DNA from 4 places in the Kitasatospora sp. NPDC056731 genome. Region 3 is predicted to be linked to each of the others. Evidence: riboswitches for the same ligand, from Rfam matches in the RefSeq annotation. Region 3 holds a riboswitch; each other region holds the start of a gene.
The links. A riboswitch is a leader RNA that binds a small molecule or an ion and turns the genes downstream of it on or off. The one in region 3 is predicted to bind cyclic di-AMP.
Positions count from the first base shown of each region.

Region 1: it holds a riboswitch for cyclic di-AMP, as region 3 does, so the genes downstream of both, AB0R04_RS30490 (M23 family metallopeptidase) here and AB0R04_RS15900 (transglycosylase family protein) in region 3, are expected to answer to the same signal.
Region 2: it holds a riboswitch for cyclic di-AMP, as region 3 does, so the genes downstream of both, AB0R04_RS32770 (transglycosylase family protein) here and AB0R04_RS15900 (transglycosylase family protein) in region 3, are expected to answer to the same signal.
Region 4: it holds a riboswitch for cyclic di-AMP, as region 3 does, so the genes downstream of both, AB0R04_RS35245 (NlpC/P60 family protein) here and AB0R04_RS15900 (transglycosylase family protein) in region 3, are expected to answer to the same signal.

Region 1 covers NZ_JBFBNR010000040.1:19,641-26,503, reverse strand. Annotated here, with positions in the region: gene AB0R04_RS30505 (PP2C family protein-serine/threonine phosphatase) at 1-828, opposite strand, end outside; gene AB0R04_RS30500 (TetR-like C-terminal domain-containing protein) at 1,050-1,619, opposite strand; gene AB0R04_RS30495 (alpha/beta hydrolase) at 1,717-2,544, opposite strand; cyclic di-AMP (ydaO/yuaA leader) riboswitch at 2,888-3,046, shown strand; gene AB0R04_RS30490 (M23 family metallopeptidase) at 3,059-3,892, shown strand; gene AB0R04_RS30485 (hypothetical protein) at 3,954-4,946, opposite strand; gene AB0R04_RS30480 (GNAT family protein) at 4,989-5,561, shown strand; gene AB0R04_RS30475 (sensor domain-containing protein) at 5,765-6,505, shown strand; gene AB0R04_RS30470 (hypothetical protein) at 6,623-6,863, shown strand, end outside.
Region 2 covers NZ_JBFBNR010000048.1:36,945-43,807, reverse strand. Annotated here, with positions in the region: gene AB0R04_RS32785 (ATP-binding protein) at 7-528, shown strand; gene AB0R04_RS32780 (DUF397 domain-containing protein) at 923-1,186, opposite strand; gene AB0R04_RS32775 (hypothetical protein) at 1,746-2,723, shown strand; cyclic di-AMP (ydaO/yuaA leader) riboswitch at 3,155-3,315, shown strand; gene AB0R04_RS32770 (transglycosylase family protein) at 3,302-4,687, shown strand; gene AB0R04_RS32765 (hypothetical protein) at 4,898-5,098, shown strand; gene AB0R04_RS32760 (LacI family DNA-binding transcriptional regulator) at 5,170-6,189, opposite strand; gene AB0R04_RS32755 (glycoside hydrolase family 13 protein) at 6,215-6,863, opposite strand, start outside.
Region 3 covers NZ_JBFBNR010000013.1:4,428-11,290, reverse strand. Annotated here, with positions in the region: gene AB0R04_RS15905 (cytochrome P450) at 247-1,554, shown strand; cyclic di-AMP (ydaO/yuaA leader) riboswitch at 1,765-1,932, shown strand; gene AB0R04_RS15900 (transglycosylase family protein) at 1,938-2,855, shown strand; gene eno (phosphopyruvate hydratase) at 3,139-4,425, shown strand; gene AB0R04_RS15890 (septum formation initiator family protein) at 4,657-5,187, shown strand; gene AB0R04_RS15885 (DUF501 domain-containing protein) at 5,159-5,827, shown strand; gene AB0R04_RS15880 (Ppx/GppA phosphatase family protein) at 5,830-6,765, shown strand.
Region 4 covers NZ_JBFBNR010000060.1:13,924-20,786, forward strand. Annotated here, with positions in the region: gene AB0R04_RS35235 (hypothetical protein) at 1-1,020, opposite strand, end outside; gene AB0R04_RS35240 (NlpC/P60 family protein) at 1,209-2,255, opposite strand; gene AB0R04_RS35245 (NlpC/P60 family protein) at 2,483-3,628, opposite strand; cyclic di-AMP (ydaO/yuaA leader) riboswitch at 3,639-3,788, opposite strand; gene AB0R04_RS35250 (NlpC/P60 family protein) at 4,126-5,160, opposite strand; gene AB0R04_RS35255 (NYN domain-containing protein) at 5,361-6,722, opposite strand.

The DNA of each region.
Region 1 (6,863 bases), on a different contig from region 3:
CGGACCGCCGTGCCCCGACCGCGCCCAGCCGCCGCCGTCCGCCCGGCGGAACTGCGCGGGCGCCGGATGGCCGGCGTTGAACAGCAGGTAGTCGCCCGTCGCCGGGCGCAGCGCGAGGTGCACCGCCGTCGCGAAGTCGTCCTCCCAGCCCATCCGCACCAGATGGTCGTTGGCCGCCGGCAGGAACGCCTCCGGCGGCACCCGCCCCAGCAGCATCGCGAACGCGCCCGACAGGTGCGTCGAGCGGGCCGCCGCCCGGCTGCCCTTGCCCGACACGTCCACCAGCAGCAGCTCCAGCAGATCCTCCTCGGGGCGGTGCGCGCACAGCAGGAAGTCACCCGAGAACGAGGTGTCGCCGGCCGGCGCCAGCGCACTGTCGAAGTGCCAGTCGAGCAGCCGCTCCGGAAGCCGGGCCAGCGTCCGGGTGTGCTCGGCCAGCTCCAGCAGCATCGAATCGCCCTGCGTCCCGCGCAGACCCAGCCGGTGCCGGAACCGGTTCGCGGCCAGCACCGTCACCGCGGTCGCGGCCAGTACCAGCGTCACCCCGATCCGCACCCCGAGCGGATCCCGCACCACAGCCCCCAGCACCCCGCCGGCCAGCGCCGCGCACACCAGCACCAGCAGCTGCCCGCGCCGCAACAGCAGCCCGCCGACCACCAGCGGCAGCACCAGCGCCGACGGCGGCCAGCTGTACGGCAGCACGATCGGCAGGACGCTCAGCACCGCCGTCACCCCGAGCAGCACCCCCAGCGCGTACCGCGCGGCCCGGGCGTTCCCGTCCAGCAGCCGCAGGTACCACCGCCGCGCCCTCGCTATCGGTGCGGGCACGTGGACCTCCGCCAAGGGGTCGGCGGTCCCCTGTCATGACCACCAGTCAGCCCGGCCACACTAACCCGTCCACCCCCACCACCCCCAGGCCCGCTGCCTGCCCGCCGCACCGGAAGTCGGCGGGCCCGACTTCTCGTGCATGCCTCACCCGGTGTGGTGGTGGTTCCGCCGTTGCGGGAGGCCGGGCGGGTCGTGCCGCGGTCGGTGCGGTAGCCGGCGTCTCAGGGGGTGGGCCAGCTGCGGAGGCCGGTGGTGAGGAGGGTGATGAGGCGGCTCTGGGTGGTGGCCAGGTCTTCGGCGAGCTGGAAGCCGCCGCCGATGGAGAGGGAGGCGAAGCCGTGGGCGACGGAGCGGACGGTGCGGGCGGCGTGGATCGCCTCCGCGCCGTCGAGGCCGTACTCCCGCAGGACGGCGATGATCACCCCGACGAGCCGGCCGGCCGCGCGGGTGAGGTCGTCGTCCGGCTGCGGGGCCTGGGGGAGGGCGTTGTAGCGGTGCGGGTGCTCGGTGGCGTACGCGTGGTAGGCGCGCAGGACGGTGGCGACGGCGTCGTCCCCGCTGCGGCCGACGGCGGCCTCGGCGAGCCGGTCGGCGAGTTCCTCGGTGACCCGGACGGCGATGAGCCGCCGCAGTTCGGCGAGGCCGCCGCTGACGTGCTTGTACAGCGACGGGGTGGCGACCCCGGCCCGGGCGGCGACGGCGGCCAGGGTGAGGGCGTCGGCGCCCTGCTCGTCGATGAGGGCGAGGGCGTGGTCGACGACCTGCTCGGGGGTGAGTCCTACTCGGGGCATGGTGTGGGCTCTCCGTCGGTGGAAGGCGTACGTGGCGGGGCGGGGCGGGGCGGCGCGTGGGGGCGGGGCTGACGTGGGCGGACGGGGTGGGCGGGGCTCAGGCGAGTTCGGCGAGGAAGGGCAGCAGGGCGCCGGCGGTGGCCTGCGGGTTGTCGGCCATCGGGTAGTGCCCGGATCCGTCGATCATGACCTTCCGCGCGTCGAGCGCGGCGGCCTGCCGGTCGGCGACGGCCTCCGGCTTGGGGAAGTCGGGGTCCTTGCTGCCCATGATGACGAGCGAGGGGCAGCGGACGGCCGCGGTCCAGCCGACGGGCGCGGAGTCCCCGCCGACGTGTCCGCGGGTGGCGGTCTTGCGGCCGGGGGTGCGCATGGCGGCGACGAGTCCGGCCACGTACGTGTCGAAGTCGGCGGGCTTGGCGCCCGGGTAGGCCAGCTTGCGGTGGTAGAGGCCCCAGAAGGCGGGCGAGTGGACGGTCAGGGCGCCCATGACGCGGAGGGCGCCGCGCATGAGGGCGCCGGGCGGGGTGTTCTCGACGAAGGCGTCGATCAGGGCGATGCCGGCGACCCGCTCCGGGGCGTCGCCGGCGGCCTTGACGACCGTCGCGCCGGTGTAGGAGTTGCCGACCAGGACGGCGCGCTCGATGTCGAGGTGGTCGAGCAGGGCGAGGACGTCGGTGGCGATGGCGGCGGGGGAGTAGTCGTCCCAGATGATCGAGGATTCGCCGAAGCCGCGCAGGTCCATGGTGATGACCCGGCGGCCGGCGGCGGCCAGCAGCGGGTGGAGGTGCCGGTAGGCGGCGCGGGTGTCGAGCATTCCGGGGAGCAGCACGACGGGGGTGCCGTCGCCCTGCCGGGTGTCGTCGTAGGCGAGGCGGCCGCCGGTGACGTCGAGGTACTGGGTGGTGGGGGCGCTGGTGGCGTTCATGGTGGGCCTCCGGGGGCTGCCGGTGCGGGGCTTCGACGGTGCTGCCGATAGCCATAAAGCTAAGGCTAATAGCCTTAGCCGTCAAGCCTTCGCGCCCTGTGGGGCGGGGGAGGTCGGCGGGGAGCGCCTGAATGAAGGGCCGTCCGTTGACGTCCGATCACGTGAGGTGGCGTCAATGGTGCTCAAGCGTGCCCAAGGGGCTCAAGGGGGACAAAACGCCCTTCGCATCCCAGAGTGCCCCGTCCGTCTCCGGTCGTCCCGGGCGAACGGCTTGGAATCAGGGCCTCCTAGGATTAACGTTTGATAACGCAGCGCGGTCCTCAACGCCGTACCCAGACGGCACCGTGCGCCGTCGCCTAATCCCGCCGACCGGCCTCCGGGCAGGTCAGGGAGCCGGGGAACCACGTTCCTTGGGGTGAATCGGCAGGGCTCCGGCCCAGCCGTAGGAGACCTTCCTGCTCCGAACCCGTCAGCTAACCCGGTAGGCGCGAAGGAAGGAAAGGAGCGCGCCTCCGTGGCGTCGACGCACACCCCGGCACACCCGGCCGGCCTCGCAGCAGGTACCCGGCTCCTCGACCACCCCGGCCCGGACGGCCCCGAGTACGCGGGCCCCGACGCCGAGACCAACCGGCACCGGATGCCGCGTCAGGTCCGTGGGACCTCCCCGCTGCTCGGCGTCACCGCCGTCGCCGCCACCCTGGGCGCCACCGGCTTCGCCTCCGCCACCCCGGCCGCCGCCCCCGCCATCGAGACCCCGGACGAGACCCCGGTCGCCCTCTCCGCCGACCCCGGCCTCGCGCTCGCCGCCCGCATCCAGCTGCAGGCCGACAGCCAGCGCACCGCCGCCGAGGAGGACGCCCGCGTCCAGGCCGCGAAGGAGGCGGAGGCCAAGGCCGCCGCCAAGGAGGCCGAGGCCAAGCGAGCCGCCGAGGAGGCCGAGCGGGCCAAGGCCGCCGCCCTCACCCTGCCGGTGCGCGACTACCACCTCACCGCCCACTACGGCCAGAGCGCCCGCTACTGGGCCCACCTGCACACCGGCCTGGACTTCGCCGCCGACACCGGCACCCCCGTCTACGCGGTCGGCCAGGGCACCATCACCTCGGCCGGCTGGTCCGGCTCGTACGGCTACCGGATCGTCGAGACCCTGCCCGACGGCACCGAGATCTGGTACTGCCACCTCTCCTCGATCATCAAGGGCTCCGGCAAGGTCGGCTCCGGCCAGCAGATCGGCAAGGTCGGCGCCACCGGCAACGTCACCGGGGCGCACCTGCACGTGGAGGTCCGCCCCGGTGGCGGCGCCCCCGTCGACCCGGAGACCTGGTTCCAGCAGCGCGGCCTCAACCCCTGACGCACCCGCGAAGCCCCGGCCGCCGGAACCGAAAGGCACCGGCGGCCGGGGCTTCGCCGCGTCACTCCTGCGTCGGGTCCGCCGCCGGGTCTTCCTGGTCCGCCGGGTCGGCCGGCCCCGCCGGGTGCGCGTCGGACTCTTCCTGCGCCGGCCCCGCCAGCTCCTCCAGGCGGGCGTCGAACTCCTCCTGCGCCAGCCCCGCCAGGTACGCGTCGATCTCCTCCTGCCCCGGCTCCGGCGCGAGGTCCGGGAACTCCTCCACCAGCAGTCGCGGCAGCCCGGGCACCGTCCACTCCCCGTACAGGTCGAGCGCGGCCTCCACCGCCGCCTCCTCGAACGCCCCGAAGTCCCCGGCCAGTTCGTCCGGCATCGGCCGCCCCAGCGCGGTCAGCTCGGTCAGGTTGCGGTAGCTGCGCCGCATCAGGCCCTGCTCCAGCAGCCGGCGCGCGCCGTCGGTGGCCATGCCGACCGAGATCACCCGGGTCGGGCTCCAGCCCTGCTCGTCCACCTCGTCCAGCCAGCCGGTCTGCGCCAGTGCGGCGAACCTGGCCAGCCGCTCCTCCTGCGCCAGCTCCCGGAAGCCGGCCAGCCACTCCCGCACCGCCTCCGGATCCGCGACGTCCGCCCCGTACGCGTGCAGCAGCAGCGCGTACAGCCGGGGCCAGGTCACCAGGTCGGCGCGGCGCAGCAGCCCGGCCGCGACCTCGCCCTGCCACTCGGCCTCGGCGTGCAGCCGCTCCTGGCGCTTGGCGTTGAGCCGCTTGGCGGCCCGCTGGTGGTCGGTCAGCAGCCGGACGGCGTTGCCGTATGCCAGCGGGTCCGCCTCCGGTTCGGGTTGGACGTACAGGTAGAGCCGCTCGTACAGCAGGTGCTCCACCGCGTTCGAGGTCAGTTCGGGCCAGCCGTCGTGCATCCTGCCCTCGCCCAGCTCCAGCAGGGCCAGTACCGCGCGCAGCGGCGCTTCGGCCACCGGGGTGCGGTCCTCTTCCGCCGCCCAGGCGAGCAGGTCGGCGGCCCTGGTGCGCGGGGCGAGCCGCAGGTCTTCGTCGTTCATAGCTCGAACGGTAACCGCTGGCCGGGAGTAGGGTCGGCTGCCATGGTCCCCGTACGACTCACCGGCCCCCGGCTGGCCATCCGCGAGTATCACCACACCCCCGGCGACGTGGACGCGCTGCACGGGCTGTTCAGCGATCCGGAGGTCACCCGCTACCTCCCCTTCGAGCCGCGCGACCGCGAAACCTGCGCCGACCAGATCGAGCTCTACCTGGAGGAGGCGATGGCGCCGGAGCGGGACACCTACCGGCTGGCCGTCACCCGGCGCGACGACGCCGAGGACCCGGTGGACGCCGTGCCGATCGCCCACGCCTCCCTCACCCTCGGCAAACACCGCTCCGCCCACCTCGGCTACGTGCTGGGCCGCGACGTCTGGGGCCGCGGCTACGCGGGCGAGATCGCTGGCCTGCTCTGCGAGCTCTCCTTCGAGGCCCTCGGCCTGCACCGGCTGGCGGCCCGGGTCGACGTGGACAACGCCGCCTCCGCCAAGGTGCTGCTCCGGCTCGGGTTCCAGTTGGAGGGGCGGGTCCGGCACGACCAGTACAAGGGCGGCGCCTGGTCCGACTCGTACCTGTACTCGCTGCTCGCCGACGAGTGGACCGGCGCGGCCGGCTGACCTTGCGGCGCGGACGTCCGGCGTGGACATCCGGCGTGGACGTCCGGAGTGGACATCCGGCGCGGACCCGGGGCAGGCCTGCCGGGTCAGGCCCGGGGGGTTAACCCCACCCCCGATCCGCCAGGCCTCCGGATCCTCCCCGGCCCGCCGTTCGACCAGACTGATGCCATCAGCAGCCGAGAACGAGGGACCGGGGCCGGGACATGAGCATCAGCCGAAGCACGCAGGACCGTGAGTGGGACGTCCTCGGTGGTTACGGCGACGACCCGCGTCCCGCTCGGGCCCACCGGACCGAGGAGCCGCCGGCCGTCTGGCGGGCGCCGTTCTCCAAGCACTACTACCGCGAGATCGGCTACACGCTCACCGGCCTGCCGCTGTCGGTCATCGGCTTCTCCGTCTCGATCGTGCTGTTCTGCATGGGGGTCGGCACCTTCGTCACCGTCCTCGGCCTGCCCATCCTCGCCCTCCTGACCACCGTCGCCCGCGGCATGGGCCGGATGGAGCGGGCCCGGGTGCGCGGCATGCTGGCCCTGGACGTGCCCGCCCCGGCGCCGGTGCGCCAGACCCGCCCGGGCACCTGGGGGGCGATCACCGCGCGGCTGGCGGACCCGGCCGGGTGGAAGGCCGCGTTCTACCAGGTGGTGATGTTCCCGTGGGCGGTCCTCAGCTTCGTCCTGTCGCTGGTGTTCCTGCTGCTCGGCTGGGCGATGGCGCTGTACCCGCTCTACCAGTGGGTCTTCCCGGCCTTCACCCCGTGGCGCGGGTACCGGATCTTCGACTTCTACGACAGCGACAACGTCCAGCACGTCTACTACGTCGAGGGGGCCTGGCAGATCGCCGGCTTCTCGCTGGTCGGGGTGCTGCTCATCATCCTCACCGCGCAGCTGGTCCGCGGCCTGACCAACGTGAACCGGGCCGCTGCCCAGGGCCTGCTCGGCCGCTGAACCCCGCGGGCCTTCCCGGCCCCGCAGCCCTCCCCGGCCCCGCCCGCTTCCCGGCCCCGCCCGCGCCCCGGACGTGCTCCGGATGCGGGCGGGGCCAGCCCGTGTTCGGATGGCCGGGTGGCCGCCGCACACACCCCTGCCGACCCGGGCGCCCTGGGCCGGGACATCCTGGTCACCTCCCGCCCGCTGGACGAGTACTGCGACCTGTTCGACCTCACCCGGGCCCAACTCGCCGCGCTGCCGGGCCCGGTGCTGGACTGCCCGGGCGGCGCGGCCGGCCTGGCCGCCGAGGCGCGCCGGCTCGGCTGCCGGGTGATCGCCGCCGACCCGGCGTACGCGCTCCCCGCACCCGAGGTCG
Region 2 (6,863 bases), on a different contig from region 3:
CTCTTCATGAGCACCGGTACGGCTTTGGCGGTTGACCCCCATGTGGTCACCTGTACGCTCGCTCCTCGCTTCGAAGCCGTCAGAACCGCGCGCGACTTCGCCAGAACCTCTCTTCAGCGCTGGGGCCTGATGGAGCTGTTCGACGACGTCGCGCTGGTGGCCTCGGAGCTGGTGACCAACGCACTGCGGCATGCGATCGGCGCACGGCCCGACCATGCGGGTGGCGCCCAGGGCGAGTACGACTTTCCCATACAGCCGACCCCTGAAGGCCGGCTGCCGATCCGAATAAGCCTGGTCCACCGCTCTCCCCAGGTGGTCTGCGCGGTGAGCGACCCGAGCTGCATCGGCCCGGTCGCCCGGGAGGCGGACTTCGTCGCCGAGTCCGGCCGCGGACTGCACCTGGTGGAGTCCTTCAGCCGCTCCTGGGGTTGGCACCCGCTGGGCAGCGGCAAGGTGGTCTGGGCCCTGTTCGAGGCGGAGCCGGCCACCGGTTCCGAACTCGGTGGACGGCACCGGCGCTCGGCCTAGCGCCAGGCGGCGCGCGGCCGGCCGAGGGAGGCCCCGGGAGGACCGCACCCCGGGCTCCGCGGGGCGGCTCGACGGGCCTGGCGCAGGTGCGCCACGGGCTCCGGCTCAGTCCTCAGGACGATTCCCACGACGATTGCCGGGCCGGCCCCCCGGACGAGCCGGCCGGACTGACGGCCGGGCACCCCGGCGGCCCGACCCCCGTCCGCGTCCGGGCCCCCAACCGTGCGCGGGACCACCCGCCGCGCCTGCGCGCGGTCGGCCGCGAGAACGCCCGTCGAGAGAGCGCCCGTCGCGAGAGCACCCGTCGCGTGGCCTCGGACCGGCCCCGGACAAGACAAAGGCCGTCGCGGTGTCAGCACCCACGACGGCCCCCCGATGGCAGGACGGCGGCCGGTCAGACCGCCAGGTGGTCGAACTCCCCGTCCTTGGCCCCCAGCAGCAGGGCGGCGATCTCGGCCCGGGTGTAGATGAGCGCCGGCCCTTCCGGGAAGCGCGAGTTGCGCATCGCCACATCGCCCCCCGGCAGGGCCGCGAACTCGACGCAGTTCCCCTGGGAGTTGCTGTGCAGGCTCTTCTGCCAGAGAACCCCCTTGAGGTCGGCGGCCGCCATCCCGTTGTAGGTGTCGTACGAGCCGTGCGTGTCCTGCGAGTCGTGCATAGAAATCTCCCGAAGAGCTCCGGAGTGGTCGTCCAGCGCGGCGCCCCCGGCACCCGCCGAACGAACGGACCGGCCCCGTACCGGCCCGGCACAACGCCTCACTTGACGCGATGATAGCTGCTGTGCACGTGCATCAGCACGGGACATTGCAGGTGCACGAGGCCTTTCACCGGCAGTTCCGAACTCTTCACGGGCCCTTCTCCTGACGGTACGTAAACGGACATAGCCGAGTGAATCGCCAGATTCTCGATAACCGGCCGTGAGCGATTCCCCGCTGAATGTTGATCTTCAGGCGCCCGGAGTCGCGCTGCCGTGACGCTCCGTCAGGCGACCTCCTGGCTGTGAGACATCTCACGCGCCACACAGGCAACTCGACGCCCCGTCGGACACGTCAGGGCTACGAGCGGTGATCGCTCGAAGGCTGGGTGAGATATGTCCGGATTGCGGGCAAACCGCCCGGACGGACACGGCGGGAACGCGGCACACCCGCCATGACCACGTGAAACTCGAACGGCAGCCGAATGCAGGCCTGACGGGCCGATGTCCTACGATCTCCGGCATGAGCACCGCAGCCATCCCGGGCGCGCCACTGCCCGTCCGCACTCCAGGCTCCCGTGCGCGGGGGCGCCACCGCCGCCCCGAGCGCCCCGAGATCCCGGCCGGCTCCCCGGCCCTGGTGCTCGCCGTGCCCGCGACCGCCGGGCCCGAGTCCCGCTCGGTCGTCGAGGAGCTGCTGTCGATCGTCCGCAGCGAGCAGAGCGGCATCCAGACCGCCGTCGGCTACCTCCCGGGCGAAGCCGCCCAGGGGGTCGACAGTGACGACCGCACCGTCGCCGAACTGCTGGCCATGGCCGCCGAGGCGGGCCTGCCCGCGCCGGTCCTGGTGCCGCTGGTACCCGGCCCGCACGGATTCCTGACCGAACTTCACGCCCTCGCCGCGGAATACGGAGCCCCCGTCACCGACGTGCTCGGCCCGCACCCGCTGCTCGCCGAGGCCGTGCACGTGCGCCTGTCCGAGGCCGGCCTGGCACGCGCCGACCGGGCCCGGCTGTTCGCCATCGCGACCGCCGCGGACGGCGTCGTGCTGACCACCGTCGGCGGCGAGGAGGCCGCCGCCGCGGCCGGCATCACCGGCGTCCTGCTGGCGGCCCGGCTGGCCGTCCCGGTCGTGCCCGCCGCGCTCGACGTGCCGGGCTCGGTCGCCGCAGCCGTCAACCACCTCAAGGAGACCGGTTCCCAGCGCCCGGCGCTGGCCCCGCTGGTGATCGGGCCGGAGGCCGACTCCGAGCTGCTCGCCACGGCCGCCGAGGAGACCGGCTGCCCGTCCGCGGCGCCGCTGGGCGCCTACCCGACGGTCGGCCAGCTGATCGCCGCCACCTACCTGGCCGCGCTGCCGACACCCTCCCCCGAGGCCCTGGCGCAGGCCGAGGCCGAGGCGGCGGAGGCCGCCGAGGGCGCGCACGCCGACCACTCCGGCCGGGGCGGTCACGCCGCCCACGCCGCTCGCACCGCCACCGAGGAGTCGGCCGGCCAGTAGCGGTCACCGCACGCGTGAAGGGCCCGGAACGGCTACGTTCCGGGCCCTTCCTGCCTGTCCCGTAAGGGAGTTAAGGGGCGAATAGGTGTGATGTCCGTTCTATCCGCATTTGTTCACCGTCGCTCGATCCATCCCCCGACGGCCGCAGCGTGGACGCACCTCCTTCTCGGCGGGCAGGCCCCCGGGCGACCCGACCCGCCGTCACCCGCACCCTGAAGCACAGACAGTTGTGCACGCCCTTCTCGACGTTGCCGGAAATCGGCCATTTCCGATCATGGCGAGCAAGGGGAACGACCGTTCTCGCCAAACCGTGATGCGCGTCACAGGTGTTTGCAGTTTGAACTTAAGTCTGCTTAACGTGCTCCCCGTTCGTGGCCACACGAACCCAGTTCATCCGCGACGCCGAGTCCTGCCGTCGGATGTCCTGGCAGCGCGAAAACGCACCACGGCAGGAGCGGGGGACCCACAGGTAAGTCGCCCCGGACCGTTCCCCGGAACGATCCAGGGCTAGGGGTGAAGCCGCGCCCACAGCGCGGCCGGGCAACTCCAGCCCGAATCCGACAGCTCACCTCGCAGGCGTGGGAGAGGACTACGTCTTCATGCTGCCCACCAACGGCACCCGTCTGTCCAGTCGTACCCGACGCGTGATCGCCGCCATCGGCGTCGCGGGCGTCGGCCTCACCATCCCCTGCCTCACCTCCGGCACCGCCTCCGCCGCCTCCGTCGCCACCTGGGACAAGGTCGCCCAGTGCGAGAGCACCGGCAACTGGAGCATCAACACCGGCAACGGTTTCTACGGCGGACTGCAGTTCACCTCCAGCACCTGGGCCGCCTTCGGCGGCACCGCGTACGCCCCCCAGGCCAACCAGGCCACCAAGGCGCAGCAGATCGCCGTCGCCGAGAAGGTCCTCGCCTCGCAGGGCCCCGGCGCTTGGCCGGTGTGCTCGGTCCAGGCCGGCCTGACCAAGGGCGGCGCCGCGGCCACCGTCGACACCTCGGCCGGCTCGACCACCGGCTCGGCTGCCAGCTCGACCGCCACCAAGCCCGCCGCGAAGCCGGCCACCCCGGCCGCCAAGCCCGCGCAGAGCCAGGCCCCGGCCACCCCGGCCGCGAAGCCCGCCAAGCCGGCGGCACCGGCCCAGGACCAGGCACAGGCCCCCGCCGACTCCGCCAACGGCACCTCGGCGCAGAAGGGCCAGAGCCAGGCCCAGAACAGCGCCCAGCCCCAGGGCGACGACTACACCGTCGCCTCCGGCGACTGGCTGTCCTCGATCGCCGACAAGCACAACCTCCAGGGCGGCTGGCAGCGGCTGTACGAGCTCAACCGCGGCACCCTGACCGAGGGTCCGGACACCATCTACCCGGGCCAGCGCCTCTCGTTCAAGGACGGCGGCCAGGCCCAGCAGTCGGCTCAGACCGACCAGTCCGGCTCGGACTTCACCTGGTTCGACCGTTCGCAGAAGTCCGGCCAGACCTCCAACGGCGCCGCCGTGAACGCCAAGCCGACCGCCCAGCCGCAGGCCCCGGCCCCGGCCCCGGCCACCAAGCCGGCTTCCAAGCCGGCCGCCCAGGCGCAGACCCCCGCTCAGGCGCCGGCCGCCACCGGCAGCATGGCCGCCGCGGTCTCCTTCGCCCAGTCGAAGGTCGGCCAGGCGTACGTCTACGGCGGTACCGGCAACGGCGGTTGGGACTGCTCCGGCCTGACCCAGGCCGCGCTGCGCGCCGCGGGCGTCTCCGTCCCGCGCGTCGCCGCCGACCAGGCCGCCGCCAGCACCCGCGTCTCGCTGGACAGCCTGCAGGCGGGCGACCTGCTGTTCTGGTCCAACAACGGCCAGAACTCCGGCGTCTACCACGTCGCGATCTACATCGGCGGCGGCCAGTACGTCGAGGCCGCCAACCCGAGCTCGGGCGTGCGCCTGCAGACCGTCGCCAACTGGGCGCCGGACTTCGCCGGCCGGGTCTGAGCACGACCCGCGGGTGACAGCTGACAACTGACGGCTGACAGATAACAGATTTCAGATAACAGATTTCATCATCTGTTATCTGTCAGCCGCCGCCCGCCCCGGCGGTCGCCCGGCGCCGCAGGAAGGCCGCCGGGCAGGACCGCCCGAGGCCATGGTCAAAGCCCGCCCCCAGCGGGCATGCTGCTGCTCCGCACCCGAGGAGGAGTCACCATGGCCCAGGTCACCGTCACACTCGACGCCAACCTCGCGATCGACGCGATGATGCTCTCCGGCACCAAGAACCCGCAGGACGCCGTCGAACTCGTCCTGCGCGACTACCTGGCCCGCGGCCGCCGCACCGAGACCCGCACCGGCGACGCCACCGACGGCCAACGGCTCACCGAGAGCCGCCCCACGGACCACGAGGGCTGACCCGGCACCCGGGCGGCACGCAACGGGCCCCGGAGAGCAACAGCTCTCCGGGGCCCATCCGTTGACCGCCCTCAGCGCGCGCAGGCCCCCGTGGAGCCGCGCATGACCAGCTCCGGCTGGAACATGAACTCCCCGCGCTGGACCGCGTTTCCGCCGACCTCCTCCAGCAGCGCGTCCACCGCCGCGGTCGCCATCGCCTCGACCGGCTGGCGGATCGTGGTCAACGGCGGCTCGGTGAAGGCGATCAGCGGCGAGTCGTCGAAGCCGACCACCGAGACGTCGTGCGGCACCGACAGTCCACGCTGCCGCACCGCCCGGATCGCCCCGAGCGCCATCATGTCGCTGCCGCAGACGATCGCCGTGCAGCCCTTGTCCAGCAGTGCGCCGGCCGCCGCGTGCCCGCCCTCCACGCTGAACAGCGTGTGGTGGACGAGTTCCTCGGCCTCCTCCTGGCTCCGTCCCAGCACCTCGCGCATCGCCGCCGTGAAGCCCTCGATCTTGCGCAGCACCGGCACGTACCGCCGCTGCCCGACGGCCAGCCCGATCCGCTCGTGCCCGAGTTCGGCCAGGTGCTGGACGGCCATCCACATCGCGGCCCGGTCGTCCGGCGAGATGAACGGCGCGTCGATCCGCACGCTGTAGCCGTTGATCAGCACGAACGGCACCCCGCGCCCGGTCAGCCGGGCGTAGCGGTCGTGGTCGGCGGTGGAGTCGGCGTGCAGCCCGGAGACGAAGACGATGCCCGCCACACCCCGGTCGACCAGCATCTCGACCAGTTCGTCCTCGGTGGACCCGCCCGGCGTCTGGGTGCACAGCACCGGGGTGTACCCGTGCCGGCTGAGCACCTGCTCGATCACCTGGGCCAGTGCGGGGAAGATCGGGTTGCTCAGCTCCGGCGTGATCAGCCCGATCAGGCCGGCGCTGCGCTGGCGCAGACGGGTCGGCCGCTCGTAGCCGAGCACGTCGAGCGCCGCCAGCACGGTCTGCCGGGTGGCGGCGGAGACGTTCGCCTTGCCGTTGAGTACGCGGGAGACGGTGGCTTCGCTGACCCCCGCCTGCGCCGCGATGTCTGAGAGTCGCGCCGTAGTCACGGTCCCAGAGCCTATTGCAACCACGTCAGACCGCCCACCAGCCGGTGCTGTCCGGCGCGAGCACCGTCTCGTCGCCGTCGACCACCAGCTCCACCGAGGAGAGCAGCAGCTTTCCGGGCGCCGCTATCCGGACCGGCTCGTCCGTGGCGTTGACGGTGCAGACGAAGGAGCCGCGGCGGAACGTCAGGGTCCCCTCGGGGCCCTCCAGCCACTCCACGGCCGTCCCGGCGCCGAGGTCGTCCTGGGAACGGCGGACGGCGAGCGCGCTGCGGTACAGCTCCAGGGTGGACGCCGGGTCGCCGGTCTGCGCCTCGACGCTCAGCGCGGCCCACTCGGCCGGCTGCGGCAGCCAGGACGGCCCGCCGGCGACCGGGCCGAAGCCGTACGGGGCCTCGGTGCCGGACCACGGGATCGGGACGCGGCAGCCGTCGCGGTAGCCGTCCTGCCCGGCCTTGCGGAAGAACGACGGGTCCTGGCGGACCTCGTCCGGCAGGTCGGTGACGTCCGGGAGGCCGAGTTCCTCGCCCTGGTAGATGTACGCGGAGCCGGGCAGCGCGAGCATCAGCAGGGTGGCGGCGCGGGCGCGGCGCAGGCCGAGCTCGCGGTCGCCGGCGGTGCGGATCTGGGTGCCGAGGCCGGGCGGGTTGGCGAAGCGGGTGGCGTGCCGGGTGACG
Region 3 (6,863 bases):
ACCGGCGCCCACGATTTCTGCGGAGGATCGTAGGCAGGTCCTGACCCTCCGCAACAGGGATTACCCCTCAGGTGACCAGGGTCACGCCCGCCGCCCGGCCAAGAGCTGTCCAAGAGCTGTCCACGGACCGTCCACAAGGCGTCCACGGAGCGTTGGCGGGCCGTCCGCCGGGTGTTGACGATCCGGCCCCGCCGGTCGCGGCCGCCGGAGACGGTGCGGCCCCGACCCACCGGATACGGTCGACGCATGCCAGCGCAGCCCGACCCCGCCGCCCCGCAGCTCTTCACCTGGGAGTTCGCCACCGATCCGTACCCTGCCTACGCCTGGTTGCGCGAGCACGCCCCGGTGCACCGCACGACGCTGCCGAGCGGGGTGGAGGCCTGGCTGGTGACCCGCTACGCGGACGCGCGGCAGGCGCTGGCGGACGGCAGGCTGTCGAAGAACCCGGCGCACCACAGCGAGCAGGCGCACCGCACCGGGCGGGTGGGAATTCCGGGGGAGCGCCAGGCGGACTTGATGACACATCTGCTGAACATCGACCCGCCGGACCACACCCGGCTGCGCCGGCTGGTGTCGAAGGCGTTCACGCCGCGCCGGGTGGCGGAGTTCGAGCCGCGGGTGCAGCAGCTCACGGACCGGCTGATCGACGGCTTCGCGCAGCGCGGTTCGGCGGACCTGATCCACGAGTTCGCGTTCCCGCTCCCCATCTACGCGATCTGCGACCTGCTGGGCGTGCCGGCCGAGGACCAGGACGACTTCCGGGACTGGGCCGGGATGATGCTGCGACACACGAAGCCGGGCCACGGCGGCAGCCAACGCGGCGGCGTGGGGCGGGCGGTGAAGCGGATGCGGGCGTACCTGCTGGAGCTGATCCACCGCAAGCGGGCGGATCCGGGCGAGGACCTGATCTCGGGCCTGATCCGGGCGAGCGACCACGGCGAGCACCTGAACGAGAACGAGGCCGCCGCGATGGCGTTCATCCTCCTGTTCGCGGGGTTCGAGACGACCGTCAACCTGATCGGCAACGGCACGTACGCGCTGCTGCGCAACCCGGAGCAGCGCAGGCTGCTGCAGGAGTCGGTGGTGCGCGGCGAGACGGCGCTGCTGGACACCGGGATCGAGGAACTCCTGCGCTACGACGGGCCGGTGGAGATGGCGACGTGGCGCTTCGCGACGCGGCCGCTGTCGATCGGCGGGGTGGACATCCCGGTGGGCGATCCGGTGCTGGTGGTGCTGGCCGCGGCGGATCGCGATCCGGCCAGGTTCGCGGACGAGAACACCCTGGACCTGGCCCGCACGGATAATCCGCACCTGGGTTTCGGCCACGGGATCCACTACTGCATCGGCGCCCCGCTGGCTCGCCTGGAGGGGCGGAGCGCACTGACCACGCTGCTTTCCCGGCTGCCGGACCTGCGGCTCGCGGAAAACCCGGAGAACCTGCGCTGGCGGGGCGGCCTGATCATGCGTGGCCTGCGGGAACTCCCGGTCGAATTCACTCCGGAGGCCCGTTCTCCGCACGCGCCGGTCACGCCGACCGACGCTCCGACACGCTGACGGCACGTCTCCGGCGGGTCGTGGAGCCAGGTCTGAACCCGCATTAATCCGGACATACCGCCGCCGGTGGTAGGCGATTGACCACGCGCCGTAATTTGTGTGTGATATCGGTGATATGAGCTTGTTATTGGTCTGATGATCTGTCTACTCTCCCTGGAGTTCGCAGCTGCGGACCTCGTGCGCGGAACGCCGAATCCTGCCCGCCGCGTCACGGGAAACCGACCAGACCCTGGGCAGGGGCGGGGGAACCAGGTTTGTTGCCGTTCCCCAACGGCTTGGGGTGAAGCCGCCCGAGCGGAATCGTTTCCGCTTTCGGCGGCCGGGCCACCTCCCGGTCCGAACCCGACAGCTCACCTCGCAGGCGTGCGGAGAGGGACCTCGTCATGCTGTTCGTTGGAACTGGCCGCCACCGTCGTCGCACCCAGACCGAGAAGGCCATCGCCGTCGCCGGTGTGGCCGGCGTCGGACTCGCGATGCCGCTCCTCACCGCCACCGGCGCCTCCGCCGCCCCGGCCTCCACCTGGGACGCCGTCGCCCAGTGCGAGAGCGGCGGCAACTGGAGCATCAACACCGGCAACGGCTTCTCCGGCGGCCTGCAGTTCACGTCCAGCACCTGGAAGGCGTACGGCGGTACCTCCTACGCCCCGCAGGCCAACCAGGCCAGCAAGGCGCAGCAGATCTCGGTCGCCGAGAAGGTGCTGGCCTCGCAGGGTCCGGGCGCCTGGCCCGTCTGCTCCCAGAAGGCCGGTCTGAGCAAGGGCGGCGCCCCGGCCTCCGTGGACACCTCCACGGACGCCAAGCCCGCCAAGCAGTCCGCCGCCAAGCCGACCCAGCAGGCGCAGACCCCGAAGCCCGCCCAGCAGCCGGTCCAGCAGGCCGCCCCGAAGCCGGCCGCCCAGCAGCCCGTCCAGCAGGCCCCGCAGCAGACGCAGCCGCAGACCCAGGGCTTCTCCGGCAAGGCCGGCTGGGACGCCGATGCGAAGGTGTACTGGTACCAGAACAACGGCGCCTGGTACTGGACCAGCCACCAGAGCGTCTACCAGCAGTACGCGGGCCAGCCCGCCGCCCAGCCGCAGTACGCGCCCCGCGCCGCGCAGCCCGCACAGTCCGCCCCGGCCGCGCAGCCCGCCGCCGCGCAGGGCGGTCACGACTACGCCGTCCGGGCCGGCGACACGCTGTCGACGATCGCCGCCGCCCAGGGCGTATCCGGCGGCTGGCAGTCGGTGTACGACGGCAACCGCGGCACCGTCGGCGGCAACCCCAACCTGATCATGCCCGGCCAGGTGCTGCACCTCGGCTGAGCGGCCCGGGCCCTGAGCGGCCCGGGCCCTGAGCGGCCCGGGCCCTGCGGGCGAAGGGGGGCGGGCGCCGTCCCCCTTCGCCCGCATTCCCCCGTATTCGCCCGCTTCGATCGGGCAAGCAGGTGAACTACTGGTGGGTAGCCGGGCCACACGCTGAGACGGGACCGAGGCCAGCGCGGCCCCGGGGGCCGGGGCGGTTAGGCTCTGGTCGTAACGACTCCGCAATCGTCCCGCCGGCAGCACCCAACGTCAGCCGGACCCTGCTTCCGCAAGGAGATGCCTCGTGCCGTCCATCGATGTCGTCGTAGCCCGTGAGATTCTCGACTCGCGTGGCAACCCCACGGTCGAGGTCGAGGTCGGCCTCGACGACGGCAGCACCGGTCGTGCCGCTGTCCCGTCGGGTGCCTCCACCGGCGCCTTCGAGGCGCTGGAGCTGCGCGACGGTGACAAGAACCGCTACTTCGGCAAGGGCGTGGAGAAGGCCGTCCTGGCCGTCATCGAGCAGATCGGCCCGGAGCTGGTCGGCTACGACGCCACCGAGCAGCGCCTGATCGACCAGGCCATGCTCGACCTGGACGCCACCCCGGACAAGTCCTCGCTCGGCGCCAACGCGATCCTGGGCGTCTCGCTGGCCGTGGCGCACGCCGCCTCCGAGGCCAGCGACCTGCCGCTGTTCCGCTACCTGGGCGGCCCGAACGCGCACGTGCTGCCCGTTCCGATGATGAACATCCTCAACGGCGGTTCGCACGCGGACTCCAACGTCGACATCCAGGAGTTCATGATCGCCCCGATCGGCGCGGAGTCCTTCTCCGAGGCCGTCCGCTGGGGCGTCGAGGTCTACCACACCCTCAAGGGCGTGCTGAAGGAGCGCGGCCTGTCCACCGGCCTCGGCGACGAGGGCGGCTTCGCGCCGAACCTGGACAGCAACCGCGAGGCCCTGGACCTCATCACCGAGGCCATCCAGAAGGCCGGCTACGTGCCCGGCCGCGACATCGCGCTCGCCCTGGACGTCGCCGCGTCCGAGTTCTACGAGGACGGCGCCTACCAGTTCGAGGGCAAGGCCATCTCCGCCGCCGAGCTCATCGAGTACTACGCCGAGCTGGTCGACTCCTACCCGCTGGTCTCCATCGAGGACCCGCTGGACGAGTCGGACTGGGACGGCTGGAAGGCCATGACCGTCAAGCTGGGCGACAAGGTCCAGCTGGTCGGCGACGACCTGTTCGTCACCAACCCGGCCCGCCTGGCCAGGGGCATCGAGACCGGCACCGCCAACGCGCTGCTGGTGAAGGTGAACCAGATCGGCTCGCTGACCGAGACCCTGGACGCCGTCGAGCTGGCCCAGCGCAACGGCTACCGCTGCATGATGTCGCACCGCTCCGGCGAGACCGAGGACGTCACCATCGCCGACCTGGCCGTCGCCACCAACTGCGGCCAGATCAAGACCGGCGCCCCGGCCCGCTCCGAGCGCGTCGCCAAGTACAACCAGCTGCTGCGCATCGAGGAGATCCTCGACGACGCCGCCGAGTACGCCGGCCGCGGCGCCTTCCCGCGCTTCCGCTCTGCGGAATAGCAAGCACAGCCGCTCTGCGGAATAGCAAGCACAGCCGTTCCGCGGAGTAGCAAGCACAGCCGTTCCGCGGAGCAGCAGGCTCAGCCGCTCCTCGGAGCGGCGAGCACGGTCGCTCCGCCGACCGGTGAGCACGCCTGACCGGTGCCCCGCCGTTCACCCCGTAGGGTGGACGGCGGGGCACCGTCGCGACCAGGAGGGGAACGGGAGATGGCAGGCTGGAGGATCCCGGGCTTGGCGGCCCGGCCTCGCTTCACGAGCCGGGCGACCGTCCTCGTCCTGGTGCTCTGCTCGCTGGTGGCGATCCTCGCCTACCCGACGCGGCAGTTCATCTCCCAGCGCGCCGAGATCTCCGCCCAGCAGGCGAAGGCCGACCGCTCCCGCCAGCAGGTCGAGCAGCTGCGCCGGGAGAAGGCCCGCTGGCAGGACCCCGAGTACGTCAAGGCGCAGGCCCGCGCCCGGCTGCACTACGCGATGCCGGGGGAGACCCCGTACATCGCGGTGGATCCGGCCGGTCCGGCCGCCGCCCGGCCCTCGGCGTCCGCCACCGGTTCCGCTGCCGCCACCGGTTCCGCTGCCGCCGCCGGCTCGGCCGCCTCCGACGGCGCGTCCGGCGGCTCGGCGCGGGCCGCCAAGCCCTGGTACGCCAGCATCTGGGACTCGGTCGACGCCGCCGACACCACCGACGCCGCCGCCCCGGCCCCCGCCTCCCCCCGTCCGCTCCCACCGTCCCCCGCTGGAGACACCTCCCCCCATGACCACTGAGAACCACCCCGCCGTCTCCGACGCCGACGTCGCCGCCATCGCCGCCCAGCTCGGCCGGGTGCCGCGCGGCCTGCGCGGCGTGGCGCACCGCTGCCCCTGCGGCAACCCGGACGTCGTGGAGACGGCCCCCCGACTGCCGGACGGCACGCCGTTCCCGACGCTGTACTACCTGACCTGCCCCAAGGCCGCCTCGCTGATCGGCACCCTGGAGGCGGACGGCGTGATGAAGGAGCAGACCGCCCGGCTCGCCGAGGACCCGGAGCTGGCCGCCGCCTACCAGAAGGCGCACGAGGACTACATCGCCCGGCGCGACGCCATCGAGGTGCTGGAGGGCTTCCCGAGCGCCGGCGGCATGCCGGACCGGGTGAAGTGCCTGCACGTGCTGGTCGGCCACTCGCTGGCGGCCGGCGAGGGCGTCAACCCGCTCGGCGACGAGGCGATCGGCCTGCTGGAGGACTGGTGGGCCAAGGGCCCCTGTGTCTCCCCGGCCGAGGTCGAGGCCGCCGGTGGGCGGGTCGCCCGCAACCGGGCCAAGGAGCAGGACCACCAGGCCGTGATCGAGGCCAAGCAGCAGAAGGCCGCCGAGCGCGCCGCGAAGAAGCGGGCCGCCGAGGAGTCCGACCCCGGGGAGTCCGCGTGAGCATGACCCGGGTGGCCGCGATCGACTGCGGCACCAACTCGATCCGGCTGCTGGTCGCCGACCTGGACCCGGCCACCGGGGAGATCACGGACCTCGACCGCCGCATGATCATCAACCGGTTGGGCCAGGGCGTGGACCAGACCGGCCGGCTGCACCCGGACGCGCTGGCCCGCACCTTCGCGGCCTGCCGCGAGTACCGGGAGGTCATCGCCGGGTTCGGGGTCGGCCCGGAGCGCACCCGCTTCGTCGCCACCAGCGCCTCGCGGGACGCCGAGAACAGCGCCGAGTACGTCGAGGGCGTGCGCGCGATCCTGGGCGTCGAGCCCGAGGTGGTGAGCGGCGAGGAGGAGGCGCACCTGTCCTTCGTGGGCGCCACCAAGGAGCTGACCGGCGGCCAGTTCCCGGCGCCGTACCTGGTGTTCGACCTCGGCGGCGGCTCGACCGAGTTCGTGCTGGGCGGTGCGGACGTGCAGGCGGCGCGCTCGGTGGACATCGGCTGCGTCCGGCTCACCGAGCGGCACTTCGGCGGCGCCGAGCTGCCCTCGCCGGAGCAGATCGAGACGGCCCGGGCGCACGTGCGGGCCGAGCTGGACAAGGCCGAGGAGGTCGTCCCGCTGCGCGGCGCGGCCACCCTGGTGGGCCTGGCCGGGACGGTCACCACGGTGTCCGCGATCGCCCAGGAGCTGCCGGCCTACGACTCGGCGGCGATCCACCACTCGCGGATCGGCCGGGAGCGGGTCGCCGGGATCGCCCGTGAGCTGCTGGGTGCCACCCACGCCGAGCGCGCGGCCATCCCGTCGATGCACCCGGGCCGGGTGGACGTGATCGCGGCCGGCGCGCTGGAGCTGCTGGAGATCATGGAGCGGACGGGCGCGGCCGAGGTGGTCGTGAGCGAGCACGACATCCTGGACGGCATCGCCTGGAGTATGGCCTCCTGACCTCCTGCGGGCCTTACCCGACCGGCCCCGGCACCCCTTTCGGGGGTCCGGGGCCGGGGCGCGCCCGGACCGGTGCGGGAAAGTTCGTGAATTTCTTC
Region 4 (6,863 bases), on a different contig from region 3:
CAGCGCGGCCACCTCGGCCAGCCAGAGCCGGGTGAACTCGGCCAGGCCGACGCCCGGTCCGGCCCGGAGCAGCCGGTCGAGCCGGTGGTCCCGGTCCTCCCCCTGCCCGTCGGCCGCGCCGACCGCCCGGTAGAACGCCACGAGCCGCTCGGGCCCGTAGCGCCGGGCGATCAGCTCGCAGGCGAGCCAGGCCTGCTCGTACGCCTGCGCGATGCCGTCGGCGCCCGCGGTGAAGTCCCGGTCGGCGGGCAGCGCGGCGGGCAGCCGGCCGGCGGCGACGTCCCGGGCCAGCTCGGGGGCGATCTGCTGCGGGCGCCGGCCGGAGCCCCGGTAGGCGGTCCAGTCGGCGACGCCCTCGGAGAGCCAGAGCGGTGTCCAGGCCCGGGTGTCGGCCCTGGTCGCGACGTGGGTGGCCTCGTGGGTGACGACCACCTGCCGGCCGAAGTCGCTGAGCCGCCCGAACGTCCCGGGGTTGACCAGCACCCGGTCGGCGGGGGTGTGCCAGGGCGCGCCGGCGGCGGCCGAGGTGACCGCCGCCATGCCCGTCCAGCCCGCCGGGTCGACCTCCAGCAGCCGGGCGAACTGCTCGGCGGTGGCGGGCACTTCGAGCAGCAGGCGGCCCGCCCAGCCGGTGCCCCAGACCTCGCTCACGGCGGGCACGGCCCGGTCGGCCACCGCGACCAGGCCGGCCGGGTCGGGCCCGTCGGCCAGGCCCAGCACCAGGCAGTGCGCGCCCGCCGCGGACCGGGCGGAGCCGAGGTCCCAGAGCGCCGGGGGCCCGCTCGCGCTCTCCTCCCGGTCGACCCGCCAGCCGCCGGCCCGGACCAGGTCGATCCGGCGCGGGTACACCACCGGGTAGTCGTCGTACCCGGTGATCCGGACCGCCAGGTCGGCGGCGGCCGTGAGCCGCTCCGGCCCGGCATCCACGCCGAGCACCAGGTTGCGGTAGCCGGCCTCGATCGCCGCCGGTCCGGACCAGGAGGGCAGCGCCCGGGCCCGCGCGTCCAGCAGTGCGGCCACCTCGGCCCGCCGGTCCGCCGCCCACCGGTCCGCCGCCCGCCCGGCCGCCGAGGGGGCCGCCGGGGCGGCCGGCGGCAGCGACAGCTGGGCCAGCCCGCCGACCGCGAGCAGCAGCGCACCACGCCGGGACAGCGTCCGGCGGGCCCTGTCTATCGGGTGGGGGGCGTCGGGGTCGGACGGTGCCGGGCTCAGAGCCGGACCACCCCCGCGACCGGCATCGCGTTGACGCTCTCGTAGCGGACCCTGGCGCCCGGGTAGGGGGCGTGCACGATCACCCCGCCGCCGGCGTACATCCCGACGTGGTGCATGTCCCGGTAGAAGATCACCAGGTCTCCCGGCCGCGCTTCGGAGAGGCTGACCCGCTGCCCGGCGTACGCCTGGGCCTGCGAGGTGCGCGGCAGGGTCACTCCGGCCTGCCGCCAGCTGTAGTACATCAGACCGGAGCAGTCGAAGGCGCGGGGCCCGGTGGATCCGTAGAGGTAGGGCGAGCCGATCATCCGCACCGCGGCGGCCAGCGCGGCCGCCCCGCGCTCGGAGGCGGGCGGGGCCGTGCCGAGGTCCAGCCGGTCGGTGCCCCGGGTGGCGCGCTGCTCGGCCTCCTGGGCGTCCTGGGCGGCCATCCGGGCCCGCTCGGCGACGCCCAGGCTGTTCAGCAGCCGCTGGGCCTTGGTGAGCCGCTGCTGGATCTGCTGCTTGCTGTCGGCGAGCGAGCGGCGGGCCTGGTCGAGTTCGGCGAGCTTGCCGGCGGTCTCGGTGCGGCGCTGGTCGAGCCGGCGCTGGCGGGTGGCCAGTTCGTGCAGGGTCTCCTGCTGCCGCTCGGCGGCCTGGTCGAGGGTGCGGGCCCGGGACAGGTAGCCCTCCGGGTCGGTGGAGAGCATCAGCTGGACGGTCTGGGCCATGCCGCCGCCGCGGTACTCGGCGCCGGCCACGGTGGCGAGGTCGCCGCGCAACTGGTTGAGCTGGTCCTGGGCGACGGCGATCTCGCCCTGGAGGACGGTCGTCTCGCCCTGGAGGCGCTGCTGCGTCTCCAGGGCGGCGTTGTACTTCTCGGACGCCTGCTCGGCCTCACCGTAGAGCTGTTCCACCTGCGCCTTGACGTCCTTGCGGGTGGGCGTGTCCGGCGCGGCGGGGGCGGCCTGGGCGCTGCCGCCCGCCGTCACGCCCAGGGCGGTGGTGGCGGCCGCGGTCAGCACCAGCGCACGGGCGAGCAGTTGGGGACGACGGTGCACGGGCATGGCGGCAGCGGCTCCGATCCGGCGGTGGGGCCCCGCCGCCGCACCAACGCGGGCGGCCCTGGAAGCGGAGTCCGGTGGCAGACGTTAGCGAGTCCGGGCAACCGAGTCCAAACCCCTGCCAACCCGAATATTTGACCCGCAATCGGACATCAGTCCGAGGCGCCGGAAAAGCCGCAGGCCCGGCCTTCCGTGGTGGAAGGCCGGGCCTGGGAGGGCCTGCGCGGGGATCAGACCCGCACGATGGAGGTCAGCGGCATGTTGCCGACCGCCTCGTAGCGGACCGACGCGCCGGGCTTGGGCGCGTGCAGCACCTGGCCGTTGCCGGCGTAGATGCCGACGTGGTGGGCGTCCCCGTAGAAGATCAGCAGGTCGCCGGGCTGGGCCTGGGAGAGGTCGGTGCCGATCCGGGTACCGGCGTGGGCCTGCTCCTGCGAGGTACGCGGCAGCGCCACGTCGACCTGGTTGAACGCCCAGACCATCAGGCCCGAGCAGTCGAAGGAGCCGGGGCCGGAGGCGCCGTAGACGTACGGGCTGCCGATCTTGGAGGCGGCGATGGACAGCGCCGCGGCGCCGCGCGAGCTGCCGGCGCTCGGCTTGGTGACCGGCGCGGCGGGGGCCTGCGACGCGCTCAGGTCGGTGCGGCTGTTGTCGCGGGAGGAGCGGTCGGCGGCCTGCTGGGCCGCCGCCTGCTGCTGGGCGGCCTTCGCGGCGGCGTCGGCCTTCGCCTTGGCCTCGGCGGCGGCCTTCTCCTCGGCCGCGCGGATCGCCTGGCGCTCCTGCTCGGACAGGGTGTTGAAGAGGTCCTGCGCGGCCTTGAGCTTGCCCTGGACCTCGTCCTTGGCGCTCTTCAGCTGCTGGGTGGTGGTCTCCATCTCGGCGAGCTTGCCCTGGGCCTCGGAGCGCACCTGGTCGAGCTTGCGCTGCTCGTCCTGGAGCTGCTTGAGCTGGCCCTTCTGGGTGCCGCCGGCCTGGTTCAGCGTGTCGGCCTGGCTCAGGAAGGTGTCCGGGCTGGCGGAGAACATCAGCTGGACGGTCTGCGATATGCCGCCGTTGCGGTACTGCTCGCCGGCGATCTCGGCCAGGCCGCCCTGAAGGTCGGTCACCTGCCCCTGCTGCCGCGCCACCTGGTCCTGGAGGTCGGTGACCTGCTTCTGCAGCTGCTGCTGCTTCTCCTGGGCGGCGTTGAGCTTCTCGGTCGCGACCTCGGCCTGCTCGTTGAGCTGGTCGACCTGCTCCTTGACCTGGTCCTTGGTCGGCTGCGGGTCGGCGTGGGCGCCGGACTGCGCGGACAGCGCGACGGCCGCGGCGGCGAAGCCGGTCATGATCGAGACCCGGGTGCGACTGGCGGGCTTGGGACGACGATGGGACGCCACGAAGGCGGACTCCTTCTTCCTACGCCGTCTACCGGGTGAGCTGACGGGTTCGGGCCGGAAGCGTGCCCTACGACGCCTCACGGCCGTTCCACCGGCCGACCTGGCGCCGATTCACCCCGGAGGAACGTGGTTCCCCGGCTCCGTTCGACAGCACCCCCGACTGCTGGGCTCCCCGTCGGGCAGGCACTGGGCCCGCCCCGCTGCGTCACGAACTCGACGGAAACCACCGCCGTCACCCTGGCTGGGCGATCGGAAGTGCGGTGGTTCGGGGCACGACCCTAGTAACTGAACCGTGATCCGTTCAAATCCTTGTCAGAAAAAAGACGGAAGAAGACCAAAGTTCTTTTGTGAATATGACACATAGTGATCACCGCCGCACGCAAAGCTGATCACTCTTCACCGGGGACTCGCGCGGCGGACAAAACCCGAACGCCACCCCCGGTCGGAGGGTGGCGTGGATCACAGGCCCGGACGGGCCCTTCGGGCGTGTCGGGACGTCAGACCCGGCGGATCGTGTTGATCGGCATCGCGTCGACCTTCATCACCTTCACCACGTCACCGGTGTGCGGCGCGTGCACCACCATGCCGTTGCCGATGTACATCCCGACGTGGTGCCGGTCGGGGCCGTAGATGACCAGGTCGCCCGGCTGGGCCTGGTCCAGCGTGACCTTGGTGCCGACGTTGCCCTGCTCCTGCGAGGTACGCGGCAGCGAGACGCCGGCCTGGCCGTACGCCCAGACCATCAGGCCCGAGCAGTCGAAGGTGGTCGAGCCGGTGGCGCCCCACACGTACGGCGAGCCCTGCTTGCTCATCGCCTTGGCGACGGCCACGCCCGCGTAGCCGCCGGCCTGCGGGAGGCTGCCGAGGTCGGCGCGGTCGCTGCCGCGCGAGGCGCGGTCGTCCTGCTGCTGCTGGGCCCGCAGCGCGGCGCGGTCGGAGGCGCTGAGCGAGTTCAGCAGGTCCTGCGCGGCCTTGAGCTTCTGGTTGACGTCCGTCTTGGCCTGGTTCAGGTCCTTGGTGGTGGAGTCGAGCGAGGCCAGGACGGCGGCGGCCTCGGACTTCTCCTGGTCCAGCCGGCGCTGCTGGTCCAGCAGCCCCTTGAGCGCCTCGGACTCGCTGGCGCTGGCCTGCTGGGCGCTGGACGCCTTCTCCAGGTAGCCGGACGGGTCCGAGGAGAGCATCAGCTGGACGGACGGGTCGATGCCGCCGGTGCGGTACTGCTCGCCCGCCACGCCGGCCAGGCCGGTCTGGAGCTGGGTCATCTCGTCCTGGCTGCGGGCCACCTTGTCCTGCAGCTGGTCGGACTGCTTGCGGAGCTGGTCGGCCCGCTCCTTGGCGCCGTTGTACTTCTCCGCCGCCTGCTCCTGGTCCTGCTGGAGCTGGTCGATCTGCGCCTTGACGTCGCTCTTGCTGGGCTGGGGCGCGGCGTGCGCGGCGACCTGCGCGGAGAGGGCGACCGCGGTCGCCGCGGCAGCGGTGAGCACGGAGACCCGGGCGCGGCTCGGCTGCTTGGGACGGCGGTGGGAGGCCAAGGGAATTGCTCCTTCTTCCATCGGCCTCACCCGATCAGGTGAGAATCCGGAAAATAGGTTTGACGCCACACCCTAGGGAAGATCCACGGGTTTTGCCACTCCCCCGAAGGCGTGAACTCCACTTCCCCCGCAGGCTTCACCGGATGTGCACACCGCCGCAAACCGGGCGCTGACCAGGCGTCATTCCGTCGCGGCAGCCGTCAGGGCCGCGCCAGCCGGTTCAGCAGCAGAACGGAGGCCACGGGGCGCGCGCCCGCCTTCCGCACGCCCTCCGCGACCTCCCGGTCGGTGGACACCACCACCACCGGACGCCCCTGCGGCTCGGCCCGCACCAGACGGCGGATCAGCTCGTCCGCGGTCTCGCCGGTCCGGCTGAACCGCACCCGCACCCCCCGCGGTGGCGCCATGATCACCGGAACGTCCAGGTCCTGCCCGTCGAACACACAGGTGACCTCCGCCTGCGTGCGCTGGGCCAGCATCGCCAGCCCGCCCAGCAGCCGGATCCGCTGCTGCTCCAGCGGCAGCGTCGGATAGCCCGTCTTGGTCACGTTGTAGCCGTCCACCACCAGGTGCACCTGCGGAATCGCCAGCAGCTGGTCCAGCAGCGCCGGATCGTCGTCGGCCAGACCGCGCCGGGCCACGTCGTGCGGCGAGGCCGCCCCCGGCACCACCGCCTCCACCAGGTCCCCCGGCCGGATCTGGGAGACCGGCAGCGCCAGCTCCCGCTGGAGCCCCTGCGCCGACTGCAGCACCGTGTCCAGCAGCAGCCGCAGCCGCATGTCCTCGACGCTGCGGCCCTCCCGGGCCGACCGGCGGCCCTGCTCGGCCGCCGTCTCCAGCTCGCCGACCCGGTGCCGCAGCCGCCGCGCCTCGGACTCCGCGGCGCCGCGCTCGACGGCCGCCTGCGCCCTCGCGGCCTCCAGCTCGGCGGTCAGCCGCCTGGTCTCGGCCTGCGCCCGGCGGGTGTCGCTCTCCAGCGAGCGCACCTTCTTGCGCAGCGACTCGGCCTCCCGGCGGACGTCCTCGGACTCCGCACGCTGCCGCTCCAGGTCCGCCCGGGCGGCGGACCGCAGCTCGGCGAGCTCCGCCTGCAGCTTCTCCACCAGCCGGGTGGCCTCGGCGGCCGCGCCCTCGGCGCCGGCCCGCTCGGCCTCCTCCCCGGCCTCGGCCACCAGCCGGCTCCAGCCGGCCGACCGCACCAGGTAGGCGGCGGCCGCGACGTCCATCGGATCGGCGGCGCCCGGGACGCTGCCCGACTCCAACGCCTTCACCAGGTCCGGCTGGCCCAGCCTCAGCCGCTCCGCTATCCGCACCCGGAACGCCGGCTCCGACTCCAGCGCCGCGGCCAGCGCCGTGGCCGCGTACTTGGCCCGCCGGGCCGGGGTGAACTTGACGTACTGGCGCAGGCTCTGCGGGAGCTCGCCGGGCGGCAGCCCGCCGAGCGCGTCCGAGGCCAGGCCGACCACGCGCCGGCGCACGCCCTCGGGCAGCGGCCGGTCCAGCTTCTCGGCAGCACGCTCCGCCACCGACTCGCCGGAACCCACCGCCTCGCCGGAGCCCACCGACTCATCGGAACCCGCCGCCTCGCCGACGGCCGCGGGCCCGGACGGGGCCGCGTCGGCGGCCTGCGCCTGCGCGGCGGCAGCAGGCTGAAGCCCCTGCGCTTCGGCGGGCTCCCTCGCTGCGTCCACCACGTCCTCGGC